Regions from separate parts of the Blautia sp. ZXY-1-C6 genome, predicted to be linked through region 3. Evidence: riboswitches for the same ligand, from Rfam matches in the RefSeq annotation. Region 3 holds a riboswitch; each other region holds the start of a gene.

Region 1 (6,032 bases), on a different contig from region 3:
TTGAAAGTGCCAGTCAGGAAATTTCAAAAATTTTGTTGGACTATCTGCCGTGGAATAACACGGTTTATTCTACGCATATTGTGACTCCGTATTATCAGTTTGGCGAAAAGGAAAAGAACTATTATCCAAATTATAGCTTTATGGGTTCTAAAATACAGAAAGCAGCAGATGAGGCAAATGGAAAACTTGTGTGGATTCCGGCATATAATTATATGGACATGTTTTCAATTGAAGATATGCCGAGAGATTTTCTGGAATATGAGCATGTATTTACGGCTGTCAGAAAGCTGCAGTTAAGCAGAGTAGAATCAGGACATATTGAACATCTGGAAAATAAGACTGATCAAATGTATCTGGTGGTTAATTTTACAGAGGATAATCTGAATAATATGCTGAAAAAGTATACAAAGGCAAATTCTCAGATTCTTTATTATATCATGAGTGAAGATGGCAGTGTTGTTGGTCCTTACGGTGAGAATGAATCAAAGCTGTTTCGAAATGTAACTGCAGCTGATATGGGAATTACGGAGAATAAAGGAACTGTAAAATACTACGGTGCAAATAATCAGGAATATATCGTAACCTATTCCAAAAGTATGGTGACGGGATGGTATACACTTGCCATGATTCCAGTTAATGTTTTCAGCAAGAATATTGCTACAGATCTTACCAGGGCAATATTGATTCTGGTAACTATAGAAATTATTTTATCTGTTACTACGGCTGTTCTTATTTCCAGAAAGATTGGGAAAAAAGTTTATAAACCGCTGCACATGATAGAGAAAACAGGAGAGGGTAATTTTACTGCAAGAATTGTATATGACAACAGGGATGAGTTTGCGTTTTTTTATAAAAAACTGAATGAAATGAATCAGAACCTGCAGATGTTGGTTCATGAGAAATATGAGATGATGATCCAGAAACGAGACACGGAGATCATGTCGTTAAATATACAGATGAATCCCCATTTTCTCTATAATTCGCTGAATATCATTAACTGGGTATGCCTTAAAGGAGAACAGGAAAATGCCAGCAAAATGCTTTTGGATCTGTCGAGAATGCTTCAGTATACCAGCCAGAATGGTGATGTTCTGGTTCCGCTGTGGGAGGATCTGGACTGGCTTAAACGGTATATTGGAATTATGCAGAAAAGATATCAGGATCAATTTGAAGTGAGTATGGATATACCGGAGTATTTAAGAAGTCTGGAAGTTCCAAAGTTATTTCTGCAGCCGTTTGTAGAGAATGCCATTGTGCATGGATTTAAAAATTATCAGGATTCCGGGAAGATCTGGATTTCAGCAGAGGAAGAAGAAAATGATATTCTTTTTTATGTAGAGGATAATGGATGTGGAATCTGTGAGGAAGATTTGAAAGAGGTTCTGAATAAAGAGCGAAAGAGTATAGGCGTCAGAAATACAAATAAAAGGATTCGTATGATTTATGGAGAGAAATATGGGGTTACCATAAGCTCACAGCTGGAAGAAGGCACAGTTGTAACCATAAGACTTCCACTAAAAGTTAATTCGAAAAAACAGAGTTAGATTAAGGTTATATGGATATTCAATTTTATGAGAAGGCGATTGTGAAAGATTGCCGGAAATAAGGTTGAATATCCATTTTTGATTATAAGCAAATAAATATCATGTATAACAGTATAAAACAGTTGACAACAGTTATGCACTGTTATATACTGTTTGTAGATGGAGGAGAAACATATGCATATAATAATCAATAATTCATCCATGGTACCTATTTATGAACAGATCATAGACCAGATTAAGTCTGCGATTATCAGAGGAGAGTTACAGCCGGACACTGTATTACCTTCAGTACGCAGTTTGTCAAAGGAACTGAAGATCAGTGCCCTGACTGTGAAGAAAGCCTACGACAATCTGGAAGAAGAGGGATTTACCGTCACTGTTCATGGAAAAGGAACCTACGTTGCAGCCACAAATAAAAACCTGATGAGGGAAGAACAGCTCAAAGAAGTAGAATATGATCTGGAGCAGGCAATCATGAAGGGCAGAAGATGTGGACTGAACGATGAGGAAATCAGAAATCTTTTTGAAATGATCATGGAGGACTAAGACATGTTGAAAATCAGTCATTTGCAGAAAAATTACAGAGGTTTTTCGCTGGACTGTTCTATGGAAGTACAGCCTGGGATGATTACAGGACTTATTGGAAGAAATGGTTCCGGGAAATCCACCACATTTAAGGCTTTGCTTGGCCTGATTCATCCGGATGGCGGAGAGATAGAGGTCTTTGGGAAAAAGGCAGAAGAGCTTAAGCCGGAGGATAAGCAGAAACTGGGAGTTGTTTTTGCAGATTCAGGCTTCAGTATGTATCTGACAGCAGCGGGCGTGGCCAATATTATGAAAAGCATATATCCGGATTTTGACAGAGAGGAATTTCTGCAGCAGTGCAGAAGATTCAATCTGCCCACAGACAAGAAAATCAAAGAATTTTCCACTGGCATGAAAGCAAAGTTTAAAGTACTGGCAGCATTAAGCCATAAGGCAGAACTGCTGATTCTGGATGAGCCCACAGTTGGTCTGGATGTGATTGCCAGGGATGAGGTGCTGAACATGCTGAGAGAATATATGGAAGAAAATGAAAGCAGTTCTATTCTGATCAGTTCGCATATTTCATCAGATCTGGAGAGTCTTTGTGACGATTTTTATATGATCCATGCCGGAAAAATTATCCTTCATGAGGATACAGATGTACTGCTGTCAGATTATGCAGTTCTTAAAGTTTCAGAAGAAGAGTACGAAAAACTGGATCAGCAATACCTTATTAAGATCCGGAAAGAAGCTTATGGATACAGGTGTCTGACAAACCAGAAACAATTTTATATGGAAAATTATCCGGATGTTGTAATTGAGAATGGAAAGATTGATGATCTGGTAGTGATGATGGAGGAACAGGTATGAAGGGATTATTTGTAAAGGATATAGAACTGATGAAACAGCAGAAACAGTTTTTTATCCTGGTTGTTGTAATGGGAGTCATCCTGAATCTGGCAGGAAGCGGGAGCGTCAGTTTTGCTACAGGATATTTTACGATTGTCACAGCAATTTTTGCCATTACGACTATAAGTTATGATGAGTTTGATAATGGTCTTGCGTTTCTTATGACCTTGCCGGTTACCAGAAAACAGTATGTGGCGGAAAAATATCTGCTGGGAGCAGGGCTTACGGCTGTAGCGTGGGGAATTGCAACGATAACGGGAGTAATCTGCAAAGGTGTGGCAGAACTTCAGGGGTGTCTGAGTGAGACTATCATTGGCAGCCTGATATACATTCCACTGGCACTTCTTATGCTGGCGGTATCGCTCCCGCTTGTAATACATTTTGGAGCGGAAAAAGGACGTTATATTGCAATGGTCATGTGGGCTATTATATTTGCCGTAGTTTATATTCTGATAAAAACAATGGGACTTTCAGCAGACGCAGTCGATGCATGGCTGAATGGACTGAACCGGGGAATGGTATTGGCCGGAGTTGTATTATTTACAGTAATTGTATATATGGGGTCTTTTTGGATTGGTGTCCGGCTTATGGAGAAGAAAGAATTCTGATGTGTCTCGAATATAGTTGTAATTATAAAAGCAGTGTGCTAAAATTGTATCAGCGTAATTGAATAAGCTGTTAAGTGAACATTATCATATGCAGATTTTGTGTATGATAATGTGAGAGGGAATCAGGTGAAATGCCTGAACGGTTGCGGCCACTGTATACAGAAAAAAGCGGGATTGTAATATGTCATTGCATAAATATGTGAGAAGGCGGAATCCGGCTGCCAGAGAGTATCTGGAAATATTTCTGATACAACATTCATGAACTGCTGAAGCATGGATGTTGTATCAGTTTTTATTTTGTGGAAACTTTCTGTGATCTGTGAGTCAGGAAACCTGCCTGACAGTGTAAAGAAGGAGCTTCCGTAAAAAGTATCCGTTATTTTTATCACTTCTATTTTACTTTTTCTGAAGTCCCATCTTTTCGGTTACACGAACAGGTAAATAACATATACGAAAAGAGAGGAAGTCAAATGAAAAACAGGTATTTATCCACAAGAATCATGGCAATTATGATGGCAGCAGCTATGGCAGTTTCCGCAGCTCCGGCAGCTTTTGCAGCAGAGAGAGCAGACTCTGAGACAATCAAAGAGGACAATCAGCCGGCAGCAGATGCAGACTCTGATACACAGGAAGATGCAGACGCACAGGATTCAGCAGATGCAGATAAGACAGCAGACGCAGAAGGTACAAAGACAGAATATCCTCTGACCATCACAACCTATGATTATGATGGAAATGAAATCGAAACAACCTATGAAAAGGCACCGGAGAAAGTTCTTGCTGTATATCAGGGAAGCATTGAAACCATGCTTGCACTTGGCCTGGAAGACCGTCTGGTAGCTACTGCAGGTCTTGACAATGAAGTTCCGGATGAACTTAAAGATGCATTTTCAAAAACAAATTATCTTGATGAATTTACCCCATCCCTTGAGACTGTAACGATGTTGGAGCCAGACATGATCTTATCCTGGAGCTCCCTGTTTTCTGATAAAAATCTCGGAAATGTAACAGACTGGATCGATAAAGGCTGCAACACTTATTACAACACAAACACACGCCCTGACGGAGACAGAACTCTGGAAAATGAATTTACAGACATCTTAAATCTTGGAAAGATTTTTGATGTACAGGACAAAGCACAGGCAATCGTAGATGATGCAAAGGCAGTGATCGATAAAACTCTTACAGCAACAGCAGATGTAGAAGAGAAACCAAGCGTAATGGTTCTGGAACCTCTTGGAGAAGATATCACAAACTATGGTGCAAAGAGCCTTGGTGGAGATATGGTAACACAACTGGGTGCGACTCTGGCAAACCCGGATGCTTCTACAGCAGGAAAAGAAGATATCATTGCAGCAAACCCTGATGTGATTTTTGTTGTATACATGCCATATGCAGGTGATGATCCGGAAACTGTAAAAGAAAGCCAGCTTGCCGTTATCAAGGATGACGAAGCACTTCAGAGCCTTGACGCTGTAAAGAACGGTCGTGTTTATCCGATCATGCTCAGTGAAATGTACGCAAGTGCAACACGTACACAGGATGGTATTGAAACTTTCGCAAAAGGATTATATCCGGATGTGAATCTTGACTGATTGAGGACATAACAGTGAAAGAACAGGTTTCACAGACAAAAAAAGGCAGTGTGCTCAGGACATCCATGTATGTGGCAGTTCTTATCGGGCTTGCGGCATTTTTGATTTTTTCCATTCTTGCAGCAATCACTTTTGGAAATGCAGATCTGTCACTGAAAGATGTTTACAGTGTCATTGCATATAAATTGTTTCATATCAAAAGCCTGTCCGCCTATGCAGAAGGCGCAGTTCACGATGTTGTGTGGCTGATCCGGCTGCCCAGAGTCCTGCTGGCTCTGGCAGTTGGAATGGCTCTTTCCGTCTGTGGCGTAGTTATGCAGGCGATTGTCCAGAACCCACTGGCAGATCCGTATGTACTTGGTATTTCATCCGGTGCATCCCTTGGTGCAACACTGGCGATCATGCTTGGAGTTGGTGGATTTCTCGGTGGAAACTCAGTTGGTGTTCCTGCATTTATTGGTGCAATGGTCACTTCTTTTGCAGTAATTGCCATTGCAAACATGGGCGGAAAAGCTACTTCTGCTAAACTGATCCTTGCCGGAATGGCCGTCAGTGCGGTATGTTCTGCTTTTTCCAATTTTGTTATCTATATCACCAATGACAAAAATGCAGCAACAGAAGTAATGAAGTGGACGATGGGAAGCCTTGCAGGCGCAAGCTGGAGCAGAGTAGGTGTAATGCTTCCTGTTACATTGATCTGTGTAATTATTTTCTGGACGCAATATCGTAATTTGAATCTGATGCTGTTAGGAGATGATGTATCGATCACACTGGGAACTGATTTGCACAGGCTGAGAACTTTTTATTTGATCGTTGCTTCTGTAATGATCGGGTTTGCAGTATATTGTGCA
Region 2 (6,032 bases), on a different contig from region 3:
ACAGAGCTGTATTTATCAGAATCTTGGTCTGCATATTGGAGTCCATGAGGGAGAAGACCACACAGGAGAAGCAATCGGAATGATTCGTTTTACCCCATGGGAAGCAGTGGTTGTAGCTGCTGATATTGCAGTGAAAAGTGCAAATGTGGAGATTGGTTTCATGGATCGCTTCAGCGGATCATTGATCCTTACGGGAGGTCTGACGGAAGTTCAGACTGCAGTGGAAGAAGTGGTGAAATTTTTTAGAGAGGTGCTTGGCTTTAAGACTTGTGCAGTTCACAAAAGTTAAAACATACGAAAAGTCAGTTATTCTGTACCGATGGTGCTTATGTAACTGTCGGAATAGCTGAGAGAAGTGAAAGGGACAGACATTAAATATGAAGAAAATATTTCTGATGGGCAGAAGTGAAGCAGGTAAGACTTCATTAACGCAGGCATTAAAAGGCGAAAAACTTCATTATGTAAAAACGCAGTATACGAATACGGATGATGATACCATTGATTCGCCGGGAGAGTATGCAGAGTCCAAGCATTTCAGCGTAGGGCTGGCCTGTTTTTCTTTTGAAGCAGATGTGGTGGCAATGGTACAGTCAGCAGATGAACCTTTCAGTTTGTTTGGCTATGGCAGTAATGCATTTATTCTGAGACCACTGATAGGAATCATTACGAAAATAGATTCTCCTTATGCGAATGTTCCAATGGTGCGTCAGTGGATGCTGAATGCAGGATGTGAAAGAATTTTTCTGGTAAACAATGTGACCGGAGAGGGGATTGATGAGCTGAGAGCGTTTTTGAATGAGGATGTTCCAAAGCTGAGTCTGGAAGAAGCAAAATTCAGACAGAGTCTTGGTCTGAATGAATGGGATCCGCTGCCGGAAGGTGTGGAATATTGAAAAATATATTGATAAATAGTTGACAAGCTTGTTGCAGGGTGTTATTATAATGACAGTATAATTCCATACAGAACATATTAAGTGCTGATACTGTGAGAAAGAACAGTACAGAAAGAGGGAATCAGGTGAGAAACCTGAGCGATCCGGTCACTGTAACAGAGGAGCAAATCTCAGAATGTCCATTGTGCCATAGCATGAGAAGGAGAGAGGAGCGATGAGCCTGGAGCCAGGAAACCTGCTTGGTATGGCGAGGTTAAACTTCCGTGTAAAGTGTAACAACCAACTCCGTTGAATCCGCAGCTTCGGAGTGTTGTCTGCTTTTATCTGAAGGCAGACATTTTTTATGGAATGCGCCTGTTCTTTATGAATTATACATGATTAAATGGCAGGCGATACTACTTCGGATTTATTCGTTCCCTCCGCGCACTCATGAACGGATTTTTTTCTACCCCGGGGTAGCATCGCTCCCTCTTATTAATTTTAAATGTATGATCTGTGAAAAATACTGTAATGAATTTTCAATGCTTTGTTATGTGAAGAGAAATTGATAATTTATTAGAGTATTTTTTTATTTCGTCCTCTGATGGGTGGGATTGATGGAGACTGAGAAAACGGAATTATTCTGGAAAGATAAAAACTTGCAACAGGAGAGGAGAGGTAGCAATGGAGAAACCTTATTGGGAAGGGAAAGAATATTCTTATTTCAGCCATAAGAAATGTGAATTTTTTCCGTGTCATAAGAATGCAGATCCGGATGATTTTAACTGTCTGTTCTGTTATTGCCCGCTATATGCCCTGGGTGAGAAATGCGGTGGGAATTTCCGGTATACGGAAAAGGGAATTAAAGACTGCACAAACTGTATGCTTCCGCATAAGCGAAAAAACTATGGATATGTCACAGGAAAATACCAGGAACTGGCTGATATGATGAAAAGAGCAAAGGAAAGTATCAGCAAATAAGAGGAGAATGCGTCGCTGCTTAGAACGGAGTGAACAGTAACAATGTGTCAGATTAGCACAAATAAGAAAGAACGATTTTCATTGTAATACAATGCTTGTTCTGCTAGAATAAGGATAGCAAAAGAGAAGAGTCTGTAAGATTTTCAAGTCTGTTCTGAGTTAGTATATAAAGCATTTCACACACATTTTCCACACTTTTCACATGCACAGAAGAAAATGCATCACAGGCATTTGACGTCTTTTCCTGGCGACATTTTCTTGTCGGCAGAGCTCTGCATTTCTACATAGAGCCGTCGGAAAACAGGGAAAATTTACTGTTTTCCGACGGTTTTTGTCATTGATCATGGTTGAAAAACAAAAAAGATACTGATATAATGATATTATATTTACGCAAGGGAGTTAACTACTACATGAAAAAAAGAAATACAGCGATACGCGCATTGTCAGTTTTTCTGGCTTATGCAATGGTTTGTACATCGGTACCCGCTGCGGGTCAGGAAATGTTTGGATCCGGAGTCAACAGAGAGACAGAAGAAAATACATCAGATCTGAAAGAATTTCAAAGTTCACAGGCAGATGAATTTGGAACAGATACGGGATCGGATGCAGAATTGTTCGGAAGCGATGATGCAAAACAGGAGTTTCAGGATGGAGAAAACTCAGAAGAGGGTACAGACGGAATCAGGTATATTAAGGGCCGTCCGTTGACGGAAGAGGAAAGAAAGGAAGAACTGGAACCCTTTAAAAATTTAAAACCTTTGGATCCGGGAATTGAAGTGGAGAGTGATCTGACATCAGTTTATGCTGCATATGGAAACAGGGAGGCTGCATTTCCATCTTCCTATGATGCCAGAAAGGAAGGATTAGTTACGCCCGTAAAGAATCAGAATCCATTTGGAACCTGCTGGGCTTTTGGTATGGCAGCAATCATGGAGACTTCGCTTCTGGCACAGAACAAAGGAACCTACGATCTGTCAGAAGAACATTTATCATATTTTTTCTCCAACAGACAGAATGATCCTCTTGGAAATACCCCTGATGATAAGAATTATGTACTGGGAAATTATCACGTGATAGGAGGTAATGATCACCTGGCGGCGATTTATCTCAGTACATGGTCGGGAATGACCACAGAGGCCGATGTACCATTTCCTACGGATTCTTTGCATCAGAATGATCTGACTGTACAGATTCCGGAAAGTAAGGCTTATAATTCTGCAGCATATCTGAAAAATGCATCTGTTTCCAAATACAGTGAGGAACGTATGAAAGAAATGCTGCTGAATGACCATGCAGTATCCATTATGCTTTATATGAAGGAAAGTTATGCAAATCCGGACACAGCTGCATATTGTTATCCTGTTGGAAAATCAAATTCGACTGTAATTAATCATATTGTGACAGTGGTCGGATGGGATGATACGTATTCAAAGGATAATTTCCTTCCTGTTTCCAATGTAACATCTGATGGTGCGTGGATCATCAAAAACAGTTGGGGGGAGAAGAAAGGAGACGGAGGATATTACTATCTTTCTTATCAGGATCCCAATATCAGTAAACTTGTAAGTGCAGAGGCAGTGGCTGCTTTGGATCAAAAGTATAGGAATAATTATTTTTATGATGGTTCTTCAGCACTTTCAGTGATTCCGATACAGGCGGGACAGTCAGTAGCAGCAGTTTATGAGACAACTGCAGGAAAGGGAAAAGCAGAAGTCCTAGGGGAGGTTAATCTTGTTACAAACAGTGACAATGCCTGTTACAAAATTCAGATATACACCGATCTGACAGATCCATATGACCCGGAAAGCGGGACCGCTGCATATGCTGCTCCATATGAGTTTGAACAGCCAATCGCAGGTGTACAGACTATCAGTGTGCCAGAGGTGGTTTTGAAACAGGGAAGCAGATATTCTGTTGTGATCACAAACAGTGGGATTGACAAAATCAGCTTTGGAGTGGAAGCAAAGTCCAGTTATGGAAACTGGTTTACCTGTACGGCGGGGATAGAAACAGGGCAGACATTCTATAAGAGTGCATCGGAAACGGCCAGGTGGACAGATGGAAAGACGAAAAACTGGACGGCAAGGATCAAGGCACATACAAGGACCCTGAATCAGTCATGGGTGCCGGATACACCGGTATTTCAGGTGAAGGCATATAATTCCGGATACAACCTTATTTCATGGAAAAAAGTTTCCGGAGCTACAGGATATTATGTGTACAGAAAACCTGCAGCAGGTGGGAAGTGGTCCCAAATTGCAGATGTCGGGACATCGGAATTAAAATATAAAGATAGTAAGGTTACGGCTAATGCATCATACCGTTATACAGTAAAAGCATATTATGAAGCATCCGGAAAAAGATATTCAGGTAAATATAAAACCGGCGATGTGATTAAAGCAGCACCTGCAGTGCAGAAGGTTACTTCTGTGAAATCTGAGAAAAATGGAATCCGTATCCGGTGGAAGCCTCAGAAAAAATGTGACGGCTATTATATTTACAGAAAGAAAAAAGGTGGTTCCTATCAATTGATAAAGAAAATTTCCAATGGAAATAGTTCTTCTTATCTGGACAAAAAAGCACAAAAAGGTGTATCATACTATTATGCGGTAAAAGCATATGTTAAAGAGCCATATGGAAATACATACAGCAAATATAAAAGTTCATCTGCTGTAAAAAGAAAATAAGAAATGAAGGAAAGAGATTATGAAGAGAAGGTTTGGAGGAACAGTAATAGCAATGGTACTGTGCTTTATTCTGACAGTGGTTTCTGTTTATGCGGATGATGGAAAGGGTCAGAATCCGGATTATGTAACAGATTATTATATGATCGTACAGAGTACACAGGGCGGGGTAGATATTTATGATGAAGCAGACACTCAGAGTGTTAAACTGAATGACAGCAAGATCCCAAATGGAACTGCCATTCACGTTCTGGGTGAGAAGAATGGAGTAGACAATAAAAAATGGGCATATACACAGTACCATGGAATGAACGGATATGTTCCTATGAATGATCTGGATCCGGCTTCCAGAGAAGAAGCTGCCAATGAGGAATATCGTACTTTCGGAGGCAAAGATGTGGATTTCGAAGTAAAGGTTCATGGAAACGATGGAAACGTATCGGTTTATAACGGACCTGGAGAGAAATTTGATCAGGTTTCAGGAACAGAGGGAATCGCAGATGGGACAACTGTACATATTTTTCAGTATGTTCAGGGAGAAGACGGAACAAACTGGGGGAAAACAGACACAGATGGTGTGACACAGGGATGGCTGAATCTTGATCGTGATACAGATTACGTAAATGAAAATGTATCCGCAGATGCACCGGAGGCTACAGGCACATCAGGAAATGTTCCGGTGGCTGCTGTTACACCAACACCGGAAGCAACTCCAACTCCGAAAGCCACACCAACACCAGAGGTAACACCTACAGAAAAAGTGACACCGACACCGGAGGCAACACCTACAGAAGAAGCAACGCCAACACCGGAAGAAACAGAGAAGCCTGCTTCGACAGAAGACAAGGAATCCGATGATAAGCAGAGTCAGAAAACATCAGGAAAGAATGTAAAAGCAGATTCAGGAATGAAGAATCCTGTAATCTGGATTAGTGGTATCGGGATTATTGTTATCATAATTTTACTTATTTATTTCCTGAAGAAGAAAAAGTAAGAGTTAAAATCATTAAAGAATGCCGTCGACGGCAGAGAACAGTTACAAAATAAACAGTGGAACTAAAAGAGCAGCGCATCGGATGATGCAGCTGCTCTTTTTAGAAAATGTGTGTGTATAATTGAGACGTTATGAGGAAACCTCAAATCAGTCTTAATTAACAAAAACTATTAATGTGTGTGCATATATAGTCTACAATTTTTTTGCAATTTAATCAAGATGGAATTTTATAGAACGTGATATATTTGTTACTGTTCACACACCACTATCCCGCGAGGTGTTTTGGCATGAATATGCCAAAAATGCCGAGACATACAAGCCAAAATTCCATTGCCGCAGGCAATCTGGAATGAATTTTGGCTATGTTACTGAGAACGGAGTGAACAGTAACATATATTTTTGAGGAAAGAGGCTATTCAGACTTTTTACTTGCGTAACTCTGGCGGGAAACGTATAATAGGAAAAAGCAATACTCGAGGGTGAGGAAAAGAGGATGAAGAT
Region 3 (6,032 bases):
TTCATAATATTCTCTGCTTCCGGGAGACGCATTTTCTCCAGCATGCTTACTCCTTTTTTCCACGCTTCATCTTTTGACACTTTTGAATGAGTACAGATGTATTCCACGAACTGGCTTCCAATCTTACGGATCGGATTCAGGGTTCCGCCGCAGTCCTGGAAGATCATGGATATACGTGTTCCTCTTAACTGTCTCCATTCATCCTTGGTATTGGTCAGCAGGGATTTTCCGTTAAAGAGGATATCTCCCTGTGTTACCTTACCGCCCCCGGCAAGTGCGCCGAGGACAGCTCTGATAACAGTGGTTTTTCCACTTCCACTCTCACCTACAACACTGATGATCTCGCCCTTCTTCATGTTCAGGTTGAAATGCTCGATAGTAGGTGCCTGCTTTCCATACCGGACTGAGAGATCCTTTATTTCAAGCATAAATAACGCTCCTTCTTACTTGTTGCTGTGTTTTTTGGATTATATCTGTGTCCATCTTTTCTGATATCCCGATGAACAGACATAATCCGTGCAGTCTCATTCAGAAATTAATATCTCTGAATATAATTACTCAGCAAGTGTGATGTCTTTTGTCAGCCAGTAGTAATCCATCGGATACATCTTCACGCCTGTGACTCTCTTGTTGGAGAACAGATAAGTTGTCTCATATCCGAAGAATACAGTTGCTGCATCATCCATGATATCCTGCTGGATCTTGATGATCAGGTCTTTTCTTTCTTCTTCGTCAAATGTTCCTGCAAGCTCATCAAGAAGTTCATCTACTTCCGGATTGTTGTATCCTGCTGTGTTGTTTGCAGATTTGCTGTACCAGTTCTCTCTTAAATAGTTCTCCGGATCTCCTGTATTAGCTACAAGTACGTTCCAGATAAGAAGGTCATACTGACCGGAATCTCTCATGTCGAGAAGTGTTTCATAGCTTACTGTATTCAGGTTTACATTGATACCAATCTCTTTCAGGCTGGCCTGTGCTGCCTGTGCGTAAACACCAAGCTCTGCACGGCTTGTATAGATAACGAAATCAAGTGTCAGAGGATCTCCGTCCGGTGTTTCCACGAATCCGTCACCGTCTGTATCTTTGTATCCTGCTTCCTCAAGGATTGCTTTCGCACCTTCCGGATCATAGCTGTTCTCATCGTTCAGATCATCAAATCCGAAGTCAAGTGTGGGAGGTACCGGCGCTTTACCTGCTGTAGCTCCACCCTCAAGAAGAACGTCACAGTATGTCTGTTTGTCAAGTCCGCGCAGAAGTGCCTGACGAAGCGCTTTATCGCTGAGTGCACGGCCTTCACTCTGGTTCATGAATGCATATGTGGAACGCAGGGACTGAAGCTCCTGGATCTCATAATTGTCATTTCCTTCAAACTCAATAAGGTTCTCTGTCTTTAAGTTATAAGCAATATCGATCTCGCCTGTCTGAAGAGCCATGGAACGTGTTGTCTGATCATCTACACATTTCAGTGTAACCTTATCCAGCGGCACCTCTCCATCCCAGTAATTCTCATTTTTTGTAACTACACAGGAATCTGTAGGGCTGAAAGATTCTACCTTATATGGTCCTGTACAGATCGGTCCTTCCATTGCAAATGTAGAATCATCTACGTTTGTATCTACGATCAGGAATAATGGGTCTGCAAGGCTTCCTGCCATGTTTGCGTTTGCTCTGTTTAAGTGGAAGATCAGGTTCTGTCCGTCTACTTCCATGCTGTCCAGATCAAAGAACTCCGGTACTCGGTCACTCTTGTCAACTGTACGCTGAATAGATGCCATTACCATCTCCGGTGTCATATCATCACCATTGGAGAATTTAACGCCTTCACGAATCTTGAATGTCCATGTTTTTCCGTCTTCGCTGTTCTCCCAGCTTTCTGCCAGACAAGGAACGATCTCACCTTCTTCATCGAATTTGGTAAGGCACTCACCGATAGCATAACGGGAAACAACCCAGCTGAAGTACTGCTCTGTAGGCTCCAGAGTATCAGCAAAGCTTGTTACACCGATTGTGATCTCTTTTGCATCTGCTGCGTGAGTTACGGTTGCCATGGAAAATGTCATTGTACATGCAAGTGCTACTGCTAAAACTTTTTTAAATAATGTATTCTTCATATATTCCTCCTGAAATATTTAGGTAAGTGGTGAAGTCCACGGTTCAGTACGGAAGCCGCAGAACTCTTTGTTTTTATTTTCTTATTTTATATTTTCTTACTCCTGTCTTGGGTCAAGAACGTCACGGATGCTGTCACCAAGCATGTTGAAGATAACTACGCAGATTACAATCGCGATACCTGGGTAGATCATCAGCCATGGTGCTTTTGCCATGTAAGTTCTTCCCTCGTTCAGCATCAGTCCCCATTCCGGTGTCGGCGCTGTAGCACCAAAACCAAGGAAGGATAAGGATGCCAGTTCCAGCATCATGGTTCCGATATCTGCTGCTGCAGTTACTACCATCTGAGTAACCATGTTCGGAAGAACATGTACAAGCAGGATCTTCCATGTCCTGGTTCCGTTTACGACTGCTGCTTCAATATAAAGGTTCTTCTTTACTCTCAGTACCATGCTTCGTGCAAGACGGGCATATTTGGTCCAACTTACCGCTGCAATGGAGATAACGGCATTCACAAGGTTTGGTCCCAGCATACCGGCGATTGCGATTGCAAGCACCAGACCGGGGAAAGAGATCATCATATCTGCGATACGCATGATCACACCGTCCACGATTCCTCCGAAGTATCCGGCGATCACTCCAAGAAATGTACCGATCACAAAGATAACTGCCACCAGACATAAGGTCATAATCAGAGAAGTTCTGGTTCCAAAAATAACTCGTGATAACAGATCACGTCCCAGCTTATCTGTCCCAAAGGGATGTGCAGAACTTGGAGCCTGAAGTGATTCCAGCATCACTGCATCCAGCGGGTCGTAGGGTGCGATCTGTGGGGCAAACACAGCCACACCGACTACGACCAACGCCAGTATCGAAAAAAGGGTAAACTGCTTATTTTCTTTAAATACTTTCGCTAACTTCAATTATCTATCCTCCTTAAGTCTTGGATCCAGATAAGTATAGGACAGATCCACAAGCAGATTGATACACATATACAGAATAGCGATCCACAGTACATATCCCTGAACCAACGGATAATCACGGCAGGAGATTGCTTTGACTGCCATATTTCCCATACCCGGCCAGTTGTAGATAATCTCAACGACTGCAGTACCGCCAAGAAGACTTCCCAGGGAAAGTCCAAGCAGAGTTACCAACGGAAGCATTACATTTGGAAGAACATGTCTCCATAAAATCACACGCTCCTTAATACCTCTCATACGTGCACCTGTTACATAATCCTGATGAAGTTCCTCCAGAACCGCACTTCTTACCTGTCTGGTATATTTTGCAGACATGGCAAGAGCCAACGTAAGTGCCGGCAGGACCATCGCTTTGAAATCAGTGCTTCCTCCTGCTACATTCACCCAGCGAAGCTGTACACCGAAAATACTCAGTAAGATCAGGCCAAGCCAGAAGCTTGGTACGGATACCCCGATAAAAGTAATTCCTCTTACAAAGTAATCCGGGAATTTGTTCTGATACACTGCTGCCAGGATTCCCAGCGGAATGGAAATCACGATCATCATAAGCAGTGCCAGCAGAGACATCTTCAGGGTTGGCCAGAAACAGGATACAAGTTTCTGTACCACCGGCATCTTAAAGGAATAGGACTGTCCCATATCTCCGGTGAGTACACCCTTCAGCCAGGTTCCATACTGTACAAGAAAGGGCTGGTCAAGTCCCAGCTCATGCCTTGTCTGTTCCAGAAGCTCTGGTGTGGGAAGATTACCGCACTCTGTCAGCATGATCTCAGCCGGATCACCAGGAGACAGATAAGTCAGTCCAAAGGTCAGAAAACTGATACCAAACAGGACGATCAGAATCTGCAGAAATCTTTTCCCGATTTGTTTTTTCGTCAAAATAATCTCCTTCCTACATCTTTCGTGAATTAAACCAATACCGGAAATGTTTCTGATTACTTTTACTCAGTAACATGGGGAATCCCCCCATAGGGGTTAATTTTCAGGCAAAAAAATAGCCCGCAATATGAAAACATCATACATACGGACACAAAATGACATGAAAAAATTATGCTTCCTATCTACCGTAAGAATCATTCCTATCCCAATTGCAAGCAGTTCTCCTGACTTAAGTTCATCACTTCGAAATCGCCTTCCCGGACCAACTTTAAAATCACATGGTCCAGTGACATTTTTCATTCCGAAGCTCCCTCTTACAGTGACGGGATCGTACCGGACTTACACCGGTTTCTCTATTAATCCTTGCGGAACTTACAACGACTGGTTCAAAACCAATAAATGTTATTTAATTTTTACTATAATATTATAGAATAGTTTTTTTTACTTTGTCCAGTAATTAGCAAAAAAAATCAGATTGTATTCAAAAACATACAATCCGATTTTTTTATTCCTTTTACTGTAACAGATAAACGAATCATTTTTATTCTTCAATATTATTTGCTAAAAAGATAATTTTTCCCTTCGTTATAAGTTCCCTTCATTGAAAGTCGAACAGCTAATTTCCCAGTCATCGGATCTTCAATACCTATACTGATCTTATATTTCTTTCCGGCCAGTGAGATCATCTTTTTTACCTGCATTCTTGTTTTTGTCTGTAAAGTTTCTTCCGGCAGAAGTGATTTTAACGAAATGTCAACCGCTTCTTTTTCAAGACTATTTCCATCCTCATCTTCTACCAGAACCCATACAGGCCAGTCTTCATAAAATGCTGCAACTCCATCATTCTTCCATTTAAGATTCAGGCTGACATACCCCGGCATCTGAATAAGGCTTGCTTGCGAAATCCACAAACGATATCCCATGCTTCCTAAAACTTTCCTATAACCGTTTTCATAAGTTTTATCCGCTACTTTCGGTCCAAGAAAAGTAGTATGTGCTTTCTTTATCAGATTTATTGTCTGATCCAGATTTGTGTCAAGCAACTCTTTCATTGTAATTGAACTTGTAAACTCACCTCCGGAAGGAAACTTTTTCCAGAAATCTTTCATTGCGGATAACCCTTTTTTCTCATGAGTCTGGTCAAACTCACCGCCTTCATTAATCCAACGAAACCATTCCTCTGTGCTCTCTGGCTGTCCGGTCATATCGTTGTAGAGACCTGTTCCATAATGTTCTCCCTCACTAAAAGGTCTTCTCATCAGTATCATGGAATCAGGGAAGGCCTCTGTCCATGGAATCATATAACGTTCTCTTACAGATTCTTCTGGCAGACTCTGTATTCCTGCGGAAATATTTACATGCCATTCTCCCCAGTGCCCCAGACTTCCAAGTTCGATATAACTGACCAGTCCATCTCTGCCAAAATGCTCTCCAAGTGCATTAACTGCCCTTTTGTGATATTGTATCATCTGTTCATTATTATAATCAGGAGCATATCCCTTTCCATACTCCATATCATACCAGGTTCCCGCATGATCAGTTTTGTCATATAGCCATTGTGGAATGTCCATATGCTTTTCCTCCCCGGGAATATCACACACAAACCTCAGTACCAGGTGTTTCCCTTCTTCTCTCCATCTGTCAGTCTGATTTTCTCTTTCGATTTTCTCCCAGTCATATTTTCCTTCCTCCGGTTCCAGTTCAGCCCAGGTAATATCCATATACAGTAAAGATATATCCTCTCCTATTGTTTCTTCCCAGGCACAAGGTGCATATCCCATTAATGGATTTCCAAAAATTTCTTCTGTTTTTTCATATATCTGAGTTTTTCTTCCAAATACCATCCATACTCCTGCTGCTATAATAACTAAAAGTCCAAAACCCAACAGAACCAGATATCGTTTCTGACTTTTAGCCATGATATTCTCCATTATACTGAATCAATGTAACATCTTCCACTCCACCGATATCCCGGATTTTTTCCATAAACTCCATATCATTCTGTCTGCAATATATTTCAACTGCCATTTCTGTTTTTTCATTGCGCATAGTTTTTGATTT

The links. Region 3 has a riboswitch for cobalamin ahead of nikB (nickel ABC transporter permease). Riboswitches for the same ligand answer to the same signal wherever they lie in the genome.
Region 1: it holds a riboswitch for cobalamin, as region 3 does, so the genes downstream of both, AC075J_RS10415 (ABC transporter substrate-binding protein) here and nikB (nickel ABC transporter permease) in region 3, are expected to answer to the same signal.
Region 2: it holds a riboswitch for cobalamin, as region 3 does, so the genes downstream of both, AC075J_RS06130 (cysteine-rich small domain-containing protein) here and nikB (nickel ABC transporter permease) in region 3, are expected to answer to the same signal.

What each region holds. Positions count from the first base shown of each region.
Region 1 is NZ_JBWJVQ010000186.1:2,652-8,683, forward strand. It holds gene AC075J_RS10395 (sensor histidine kinase) at 1-1,544, shown strand, start outside; gene AC075J_RS10400 (GntR family transcriptional regulator) at 1,719-2,090, shown strand; gene AC075J_RS10405 (ABC transporter ATP-binding protein) at 2,094-2,939, shown strand; gene AC075J_RS10410 (ABC-2 transporter permease) at 2,936-3,586, shown strand; cobalamin riboswitch at 3,662-3,941, shown strand; gene AC075J_RS10415 (ABC transporter substrate-binding protein) at 4,057-5,181, shown strand; gene AC075J_RS10420 (FecCD family ABC transporter permease) at 5,196-6,032, shown strand, end outside.
Region 2 is NZ_JBWJVQ010000147.1:89-6,120, forward strand. It holds partial or broken gene AC075J_RS06120 (BMC domain-containing protein) at 1-289, shown strand, start outside; gene AC075J_RS06125 (EutP/PduV family microcompartment system protein) at 378-893, shown strand; cobalamin riboswitch at 956-1,150, shown strand; gene AC075J_RS06130 (cysteine-rich small domain-containing protein) at 1,557-1,853, shown strand; gene AC075J_RS06135 (C1 family peptidase) at 2,264-4,540, shown strand; gene AC075J_RS06140 (hypothetical protein) at 4,560-5,531, shown strand; gene AC075J_RS06145 (hypothetical protein) at 6,025-6,032, shown strand, end outside.
Region 3 is NZ_JBWJVQ010000173.1:19,416-25,447, forward strand. It holds gene AC075J_RS09060 (ABC transporter ATP-binding protein) at 1-428, opposite strand, end outside; gene AC075J_RS09065 (ABC transporter substrate-binding protein) at 555-2,111, opposite strand; gene nikC (nickel transporter permease) at 2,208-3,032, opposite strand; gene nikB (nickel ABC transporter permease) at 3,033-3,971, opposite strand; cobalamin riboswitch at 4,169-4,362, opposite strand; gene AC075J_RS09080 (DUF4832 domain-containing protein) at 4,526-5,890, opposite strand; gene AC075J_RS09085 (DUF4956 domain-containing protein) at 5,883-6,032, opposite strand, start outside.